3 regions of the Bacillus shivajii genome follow, and region 2 is predicted to be linked to each of the others. Evidence: riboswitches for the same ligand, from Rfam matches in the RefSeq annotation. Region 2 holds a riboswitch; each other region holds the start of a gene.
The links. Region 2 has a riboswitch for S-adenosylmethionine ahead of LGQ02_RS01375 (methionine biosynthesis PLP-dependent protein). Riboswitches for the same ligand answer to the same signal wherever they lie in the genome.
Positions count from the first base shown of each region.

Region 1: it holds a riboswitch for S-adenosylmethionine, as region 2 does, so the genes downstream of both, metK (methionine adenosyltransferase) here and LGQ02_RS01375 (methionine biosynthesis PLP-dependent protein) in region 2, are expected to answer to the same signal.
Region 3: it holds a riboswitch for S-adenosylmethionine, as region 2 does, so the genes downstream of both, LGQ02_RS20505 (Fur-regulated basic protein FbpA) here and LGQ02_RS01375 (methionine biosynthesis PLP-dependent protein) in region 2, are expected to answer to the same signal.

Region 1 is NZ_CP084703.1:3,343,024-3,346,311, forward strand. Features, by position in the region: gene metK (methionine adenosyltransferase) at 299-1,510, opposite strand; SAM riboswitch class I at 1,720-1,841, opposite strand; gene pckA (phosphoenolpyruvate carboxykinase (ATP)) at 2,404-3,288, shown strand, end outside.
Region 2 is NZ_CP084703.1:268,124-271,411, reverse strand. Features, by position in the region: gene metC (cystathionine beta-lyase) at 1-925, opposite strand, end outside; gene LGQ02_RS01375 (methionine biosynthesis PLP-dependent protein) at 918-2,060, opposite strand; SAM riboswitch class I at 2,157-2,268, opposite strand; gene LGQ02_RS01370 (DUF3267 domain-containing protein) at 2,806-3,288, opposite strand, start outside.
Region 3 is NZ_CP084703.1:4,284,718-4,288,005, reverse strand. Features, by position in the region: gene LGQ02_RS20515 (FdhF/YdeP family oxidoreductase) at 1-835, shown strand, start outside; gene fdhD (formate dehydrogenase accessory sulfurtransferase FdhD) at 848-1,639, shown strand; SAM riboswitch class I at 1,699-1,809, shown strand; gene LGQ02_RS20505 (Fur-regulated basic protein FbpA) at 1,937-2,077, shown strand; gene LGQ02_RS20500 (DUF2935 domain-containing protein) at 2,166-2,966, opposite strand; gene LGQ02_RS20495 (glutamine--tRNA ligase/YqeY domain fusion protein) at 3,226-3,288, shown strand, end outside.

The DNA of each region.
Region 1 (3,288 bases), 1.4 Mb from region 2:
CTTTTGTAGCAGATAGCTGTACTTTAGATTGTTCACCTTAAGGAGTGGTCGAAGCAACCATAGATTACCTTTCTCTTCATTCTTTCTGAGTAACTTCAGCAATACAGCTTCATGATTTCCTTTCTTCTTCTTTTCCACATCGCAAGGGCTTCATAGCTGAGCGTTTTTTGCTGGCTTTCATAACTCAGATTTTAAGCGCTTTAACTCTATAGGTACCCATATGACACCATCCTCTTCACAAAACAAGGGCAAAAAAAACAAAGAAGATTAGCTCCTCTTTGTTCTTTCATATAACACATTATTTTTTTTCGCCATTTGCTGCTTGTTCTTTAATAATTTCTGCTTTGTCCGTACGCTCCCAAGGTAGGTCAACATCTGTACGACCAAAGTGTCCATATGCCGCAGTCTGTTTATAGATCGGGCGTCGTAAGTCAAGCATTTTAATAATTCCTGCTGGGCGCAAGTCAAAGTTATTACGAACAACTTCAACTAAAACATCTTCAGATACTTTGCCTGTTCCGAAGGTGTCGATCGCAATTGATACAGGCTGTGCAACACCAATTGCGTATGCAAGTTGTACTTCACAACGATCTGCAAGACCTGATGCAACAATGTTTTTCGCTACGTAACGAGCGGCATATGCTGCTGATCGGTCTACTTTCGTTGCATCTTTACCAGAGAATGCACCGCCGCCGTGACGAGCATAACCTCCGTAAGTGTCAACAATAATCTTTCTGCCTGTTAAACCAGCATCACCTTGAGGACCACCGATTACAAAACGGCCCGTTGGATTGATGAAGTATTTTGTTTTATCATCTAGAAGATTCGCTGGAACAACGGGTTTAATGACGTGCTCATGCAAGTCTTTTTTAATTTGATCAAGGGTTATTTCTGGGTGATGCTGTGTTGAGATGACGATCGTATCAACTCTTATTGGCTGATCATTTTCATCATATTCAATCGTAACTTGTGTTTTAGCATCTGGTCGTAGGTAATCGATCGTTTCATTTTTACGAACTTCACTCAAGCGGCGTGCCAATTTATGAGATAAAGAAATTGGCAGTGGCATAAGTTCTTCTGTTTGGTTATCTGCATATCCAAACATTAACCCTTGGTCACCAGCTCCAATTGCCTCGATTTCTTCCTCTGTCATTTGGCCTTCTCGTGCTTCAAGCGCTTGGTCAACACCTTGTGCAATATCTGCGGATTGTTCATCAATAGATGTTAAAACAGCACATGTTTCATAGTCAAAACCGTATTTTGCACGAGTGTAGCCAATTCCCTTTACCGTTTCACGAACGATTTTTGGAATATCTACATACGTTGAAGTTGAAATCTCCCCCGCTACTAACACAAGTCCTGTGTTCACTGACGTTTCACAAGCAACACGTGCATTTGGATCATTTTTCATGATCTCATCTAAAATTGCATCTGAAATTTGGTCACAAATTTTATCCGGGTGACCTTCCGTGACTGATTCAGAAGTAAACAAACGACGTTTCTCTGCCACAGTACGTACCTCCTTCGTAATATCTATCCTATAGGATATGTTTATTGAATTGACGGTACTCGTTCTCCCAGCAGAATGGTATAAATCAGTTTCAATAGTTACCTTAACTAGAAAAGGAGACTAATGCTCTGCTTTTCACAACAATTTTAAAGTAATTAAAAAAACCTTTTCCCTAGCGAGGAAAAGGTTATGTCCCATTCGCCTTTCACCTCTTATCGGTCAAGACATACTCGTAGATACGCCTTGCAGGTTAGCACCGTTCATCATTTTTGATGTGATGATGGTTGCTGGGCTTCGTCGGGCCTGTCCCTCCGCCTACTCGGGATAAGAGTATCCGTTCGCAAAAAGAATAACTGATTTTCGGTAAACTGTCAACAGAATCCGCAACAAATAGGCAAAATTAGGCGTTATTAAATTGAGGTACTTGTCGAATTCATGACAATTCATTAAGTCTTATTACACTCATTTGTCCAAGAGGGGAAAATGAATCTACACGAACAATTAAGTACTCTACCTCTATATCCTTCTTTTATAACATACATAAAATGACGACATATCTTATTTAAATTTTGACACACTTATTCTCTCATCATTCATTGAGAAAATACTTTTAACTGAGTAAAACACATTTGCAATTCTCTACGTATTCCATCAATTGACCTACATACCGATCAACTCATTTCTTCTATTTATAAACGAATGACCATCATTGATTATAAAACCTTCTTAAAATATGAAATTTCTAATAGGTGAAAAACTGTTTTTAAAAACGATGCACATTTCAGTACAATTAGTATAGACTATTTAAAAATATGTGTTATACTAATTTACAGATTAGATGAAACAAGTTACTAATATAATGGTCTTGAGTGATGATGAAAGGATGAGATTTCATGAGTACAATCCACTTCGAAACTGAACTTGAACGAATTTTACGTAATGATAATGTGCACACTGATTTGTCAACAACTTGCTTAATAGAAAAAGCATTAGAACGCAACGAAGGTCGATTAACATCTACTGGTGCGTTTTGTGCGACTACTGGAAAATATACAGGACGTTCTCCAAAAGACCGCTTCGTCGTGGAAGAGCGTTCTACTGTAGATAAAGTTGACTGGGGGACGGTAAATCAACCAGTTTCTTCGGATGTATTCGAGCGTTTATACTTAAAAGTGTTACACTATTTAAGTGAGAAAGATGAACTTTTTGTCCGTCACGGTTTTGCTGGTGCAGACAAAGCACACCGCCTTCCAATTCGCATCGTAAATGAGTATGCTTGGCATAACTTATTTGTTCAGCAATTGTTTATTCGCCCAATTGCAGAGGAATTAGCTTCTCTCATTCCTGAGTTTACAATTGTTTCAGCACCTGGATTTAAAGCAAATCCTGAAGTAGATGGTACTAAGTCTGAAACATTCATTATGGTTTCTTTGGAAAAACGTACGATCTTAATCGGGGGAACAGAATATGCAGGGGAAATGAAGAAATCGATCTTCTCTGTCATGAATTATTTATTGCCTGAAAGAAATGTCTTGTCGATGCATTGTTCAGCAAATGTAGGTGTTGAGGGAGACGTTGCTTTATTTTTCGGTTTATCCGGCACAGGGAAAACAACACTTTCAGCTGATCCACATCGTAGCTTAATTGGTGACGATGAACATGGCTGGTCTAATACTGGTGTATTTAACATTGAAGGTGGTTGTTACGCAAAGTGTATTAACTTGTCAGAAGAAAAAGAGCCACAAATTTATAACGCGATCCGCTTCGGCTCAGTTTTA
Region 2 (3,288 bases):
CATTTGATAACCTAAAAGAAAGGACTGCTCCAGATCCATTTGATTGACGGAAGTGGATCTCAGATCCAGGATGTTTTTTCAGCCCAGGGTAATAAACTTTTTCAACTTCCGAAACAGTTTCTAGATATCTAGCTATTGTTTCAGCTGATTGCTGAGACTGTTGTATACGTACATGTAATGTTTTTAGTCCTCTTAAGACGAGCCAACAATCTTGAACACCAAGGACGGCACCAAATGTATTTTGTAGGAATGCTAATCGTTCTGCTAATGCATCATCTCTTACAGCAGCTAATCCGGCTACAACATCACTGTGACCAGAAATAAACTTAGTCGCACTATGGAGGACGACATCCGCTCCTAAATCTAAAGGCCTTTGAAGAGCAGGGGTTAAAAACGTATTATCAACAAACGTTAAACAACCGGACTCTTTTGCTAACTGACATATCCTTTGAAGGTCAGAGATTTTCAAAAGTGGATTAGAAGGTGTTTCGATATAGATGACTTTCGTATTCTGTTTTATCTTTTGTTTGATTTCAGTTAAATCTGATGTATCGATAAAGGTGTACTCAATACCGAAACGTTGAAGGACTTCGGTAACCATACGATAAGTGCCACCGTAAACGTCTTCTGATATTAGGACATGGTCTCCTTTTGAAAGGAGCAAAAAAGCGGTCGAAATAGCAGCCATTCCAGATGAGAAAGCAAATCCACTCGATCCACCTTCGAGTTGAGCAATTGTTTCTTCTAATGCTTCTCTTGTCGGATTACCTGAGCGACTATAATCATACTTGCCAAAAGATTCAATATATGATTGATGGAAGGTAGATGTATGGTGTACAGGAACACTGACTGCTCCAGTTTGTTTATCAACAGACTGATCGTTATGAATAAGACGAGTTTCGAAACGATGATTGCGGTTACTCATTATTTGCCACCTTCTTTTCCGCATTTTTTAATGCTTGATCAATATCTTTCTTTAAATCTTCTGCTTCTTCAACCCCTACAGAGAATCTCAATAAGCGATTACAGACACCATTTTTAATTCGAATTTCTTCTGGTATGTCCATATGAGTTTGTGTAGCAGGGTAGGTGATAAAGCTTTCAACTCCACCTAAGCTTTCTGCAAAGGTTATAAGTTGTAAGTATTGTAGAAATGGATCTACTAATTTCTCATCGGAAACACGAAAAGATACCATCCCACCGCGACCAGTATATAAAACATCAGTGATTGCTTCGTGACCTTCTAAGAAACGAACAATTTCTTTTGCGTTTTCTTCGTGTTTTTTCATTCTTAATGGGAGTGTTTTCATCCCCCTAATTAACAGCCATGAATCAAGAGGAGATAATGTGGCTCCTATTCCGTTGTGGTGGAGGGCGAGCCTTTCACACAATGCTTCTCCTTTTGCTACAATTAAGCCAGCTAGCACGTCATTATGACCTCCTAAATATTTTGTCGCACTATGAATGACGATGTCTGCGCCTTCTAAAATAGGCTGCTGAATGAGTGGTGTGTAAAACGTATTATCAACGATTAAATAAAGGTCGTAACATTCCGAAAGATCTGAAAAATGGTTGAGGTTTGCCTCCTGCATCAAAGGGTTTGTAGGAGATTCGATAAAAAATGCTTTCGTATTTTCATTGATTAATTCCTCGAAGCTTTTAGGGTAACGGATGTCTGCATAGTGAAAGACAACTCCGTATTGGTTTAAAAGCTGTTCGAATAGTCGGTACGTTCCGCCATATAAATCATGTGAAACGATGACCTCATCTCCTTGTTTGAATAAGGCAAAAATCGTATGAATAGCAGCCATTCCTGAACTACAAGCAAAGCCTTGGTCACCTCTTTCCAAATTAGCAATCGCTTTTTCAACAATATCTCTAGTTGGGTTTCTCGTTCTTGTATAGTCATACCCCGTCGACTGGCCAATACCTGAATGTTGGTAGCTTGTTGAAAAGTAAACAGGTGGACTAACCGCACCTGTTACTCGTTCGCTACGATTTCCTATTTGAACAAGCTCGGTGTTCATGCTACAGGGTACCTCGTCTCTTTCTATACTCATCCCACGCCCCTCCAAATCTCTTAATAATGAATCAAAATAAAAAGTCGACCCCTTTTTAAGAGGTCGACGAAATAATAATGTAAGGATTCGCCGGACCTCTCATCTTTCAAAGCATTCGCTTTGCTGGATTTGGCACCTTTTGAATAAAAGCTATTCAATGGTTGCCGAGGTTTCAAAGGGCCAGTCCCTCCACCTCTCTTGATAAGAGTCCTTATCGACTGTTGTTTAATTTATATTAGATAATAAATTGAAAATTCAAATTAGTCAACATGTTTATGGGATTTTTTTCTAAAATTATCATGAACTACTTACATGATCATTATCCTTTTTTAACTCTTGTCAGAGAAATAGAAATCGATAAAAGATAATAATCACTTGTTTTGTCTGGCACTTTCACTCCAAATGTTTGTATTTGCATGATAAAGCTCCTCAACTAAAATAGTGTCCTCTAATTATTAAAATCAGTTCTCCAATTAACCCTGCTATGAAAAATAAAAAGTAGTAACTAGCTGAAGTGGTGTCTCGGTTAAAAAGTTCCTTGAAGGCCTTTATTATTACTTTATCAAACTCAAACCACTTTAAAATCCATCCAATAACTAAAAACGACAAAATAGCCATTGATTTCTTCCTTTCGTGAAAAATCTATGATTATTTAAGCCTACTTTAACTTGGCCTGAAATTGTAGTGCTACCTGGTAGATTCATACCTGGTACAAACATACCAGGTACGTGACAACTCCTTGCACCTACAGCCCTTTTGTTAAGTTAGTGGCTTTATGTTCGATTAAATCTACTTCTTTTTTCCAGTAAGTCTTGATACCGTTGTTCTGAACAACTGCTCCATTTGGAACTTGCTTTAAAACGAGAATGAAAGCAAGCATATCGACAGAAGAGGCAGCTGCATTAAGTACAATTAAAACCACAAGGAATGGTGTAAGCATGCCTAACAAACCAAGAATAATAGGTAGAAAGATTGAAAGAATGACAAATGGTGCAACGCTGATGATAATAAACCGAGCTTTTGTCATCCTTTCTTCTGTATAAACGAAGCCTCCGAAGCAAGTGAGACCTAAATACGTACAGTTAGAGCGAAAAAATCGAGGAACAAAAACCGCATGGATAAGTTCATGAACGATGATCATGAAAAAAATTGCTAAAATGGTACCAAGGTGAATAGTTACTGTGAAGCCTTCTGAAGTGAATCCAAACCGTTCCATCGAAAAGTTAAA
Region 3 (3,288 bases), 420 kb from region 2:
TCGTGTTCATCAAGACATTATTTTAAATACGTCGACACTTGTGGATGCAAAAGAAGAAGTCATTGTTCTTCCTGCAATGACACGTTACGAACAACCTGGTGGAGGAACGTCAACATCGACGGAAAGAATGGTTTATTTTTCACCAGAAATTAAAGGACCACGGATCGGTGAAGCAAGGCCTGAATGGGAGATTTACGTCGATCTGGCTAAACGTGTTAAACCAGAGGGAAGTAGTGTCATAGATTACAAGACAGCGCAAGAAATTCGTGATGAAATAGCAATTGCACATCCGAAATACGACGGGGTTCAGCATTTAAAGAATAAAGGAGATGTCTTCCAATGGGGAGGCGCTTGGTTATGTGAAGGTGGGGAATGTCCAACAGAAGACGGGAAAGGCCAATTGCTCCCGATTGAGCTTCCAGAACTGCGTAAACCAGAGGGTCATTTCTATGTGACAACGAGACGTGGCAAGCAGTTTAACTCGATGATTTACAGTGATAGAGATCCAAATAACAATGCCGATCGTTTCGATGTGCTAATCAATCAAAGTGATGCAAAAGGCCTTGGGATTAACGAAGGAGAAGCTATCGTCGTATACAATAAATATGGAACGTTTCACGGTCGAGCAAAATACGACCGCACAAAACAAGGAAACATCTCTGTTTACTGGCCAGAAGGGAATGTTCTGATTCCAAAAGGGGTTTACGAACAATTTGCCGGTATCCCTGAATATAATACGGCTGTCATTGTTGAAAAAGCGGAAACGTACCATGCCCATAAAGATACGAAATATGTTGAACGAAGAATTGAAGAACTCGAAACAGAAATCAGTTAAAAGGAGTACGCTATGAATCATGACGTGATGAAGGATCAGCCGATCATTGCATATAATAATGGGGCAGTTTCAGAAATAAATGATACCATTGCGCTTGAAGTACCAATAACGATCCTTGTAAACGGTATTGAATTTGGAACGATGATGTGTACCCCAACTCACATCGAAGAAATGACGATTGGTATTTTAGCCTCAGAAGGTGTGATCCTCACACCTTCAGATATTGATTCTTTATCAATACTAAAAGAAAAAGGGTATGTTTATGTGCAGTTAAAAAAAGAAGATGTACCGATTGATTCGTATGCAACGAAGCGATATATCGGGTCATGTTGTGGAAAAAGCAGAAAGTTTTACTTCCAAAACGACGTACGGACGGCAAAGACGGTGATGACAAAGCATGATATTCATGCTGAACAAATCATTAACTTAATGGAAGAAATGCAAGAAAACGCAATTAATTTTCAACAAACGGGAGGTTTGCATAATACGGCGTTATGCACAACCGCCGAATTGATTGTAAACCGTTCAGATATCGGGCGTCATAATGCCCTTGATAAAGTGTATGGCTACTGTCTAAAAAATAAAGTCCCACTAAAGGATAAGGTGATTGTTTTTAGCGGAAGAATTTCATCAGAAGTGCTGTTGAAAGTTTCAAAGATGGGAGTTGGAATCATGCTATCAAAATCGGCTCCGACGACTTTAGCCATAGATTTAGCAAAAGACTTAGGAATTACAACAGTGGGATTTATTCGCGGGGGGCGTTTTAATGTTTATACGCACCCAGATCGTGTATCATTCGACTGATTGACATGATCATAAGATTGATGTATGGTATATTATACCAAATGTAACAAACAGAGAACTTCTTATGTAGAGAGGTGGAGGGACTGGCCCATCGAAGCCTCGGCAACGGATTTTTCATTTAGGAGAACACCGTGCTAATTCCTGCGGCAATATTCGCCGAAAAATGAGAAGAGGTATTGAAACGTTGTTCAAAGTAACACGATGTTTTTGAACGTTATCAAGATTCGCCCTCTTCTTTTTAGAAGGGGGTTTTTTGCCCCTTTAGGAGTACGAAGACTAAGGGAGGAGACATACACGATGACCGAAAAATCGCAACAAAAAGAACAGATGATTGAAGAGCTACTAGCATTAGGGATCTACAAAATTGGAGATGTACAACTGTATGAAGTGCCGCTTGAAGACTTAGAACATGAATATAATGAGCATCTACGCAAATAGCTTCTTATGCATAAAATGCTAGGCACACACCGCTACGTTTTCATTTCTAAAGTAGGAGTGGCCTAGCATTTCTTCACTAAGGAGATGCTTAGTCTTCTGTTCGAGGTTTCGTTGGATCGCAATCAGGCATTTGCACGACCTCTGTCGTTTCAGCTAACTTCATTAAGTAATAGCACTCTTCTCTTGCCATATGGTCAGCCATTAGTGGTGATAGAACACCGAGAGATTCTTTCGTTAGCTGCATTTCCTCTAACTCTCTTAAAAAAGCTTTGAAAACTTCCATCTCTAGTTCAATATCGCGATGGAATCTCTTTAGAGCGGGAAATTGAGAAACATTTGCTCGGAGGAACCCAGCCATCTCGACCGCTTTAATATAAAATTCCTCCCATTCCTCTTTAAAGTAATCACTTTTTTCACGAATATCGTATTCGACATGATCCATATTACTACTAATTGCTGCCGCATGTCCTGCAGCGTCCAAAAGCCAAATGAGGTCGTGGTGAAGTGGGTGAACCTTCGGTGGCCGCTCACCTTTTAAGAAATAAGAGAAGATCCTCAATGCTTCATCTAGTTCATTTACCATATGGTTTAAAAAAGAAGGAGGTAATGTAATTGCAATATCACCTTCTAAATGTTCACGGATGATCGCTAACTTTAATTCACGTAATTTTTCTGTTTCTTCATTAGCCTGTCTTAATAACGTCATTAATGCTTGCTCATTTGGAAACCTTCTCGCCTCACCTAAAAGCTCGTCAAACGAATCAATAAATCCTTCAGCTCGAGCGACATAATTCCTTTCACCAGGAGATAGTGATTCATAAATAAACCTGCTGTGGTCACCAAGAACTTGTAACCAAAATTCCAGTTCAAACAATAATTCATCACGCATTGTTTTTACCCTCCCACCGTAAAAATAACAGCCATTAAAAAACATATGATGAAAATGATCCTTTGATGAATGATGAACGATAGATTTACTTATAATGGAGAATGTGCGTAATAAAGGCAAAGCGTGTTATAATAATGGGATGGAAAGATTTACTCAAAAATCCCCTCATGCATGGATATATGTATTCATTTATGATATAACTTCAAGTATGAGTTCACTATGAACGTGAGAAAATTGCCGGTCAGAAAGGTGAGTAATGATGACAGAAAACAATCAAACATCATCTAACTTTATAAAGCACATTGTAAAAAAAGATTTAGAA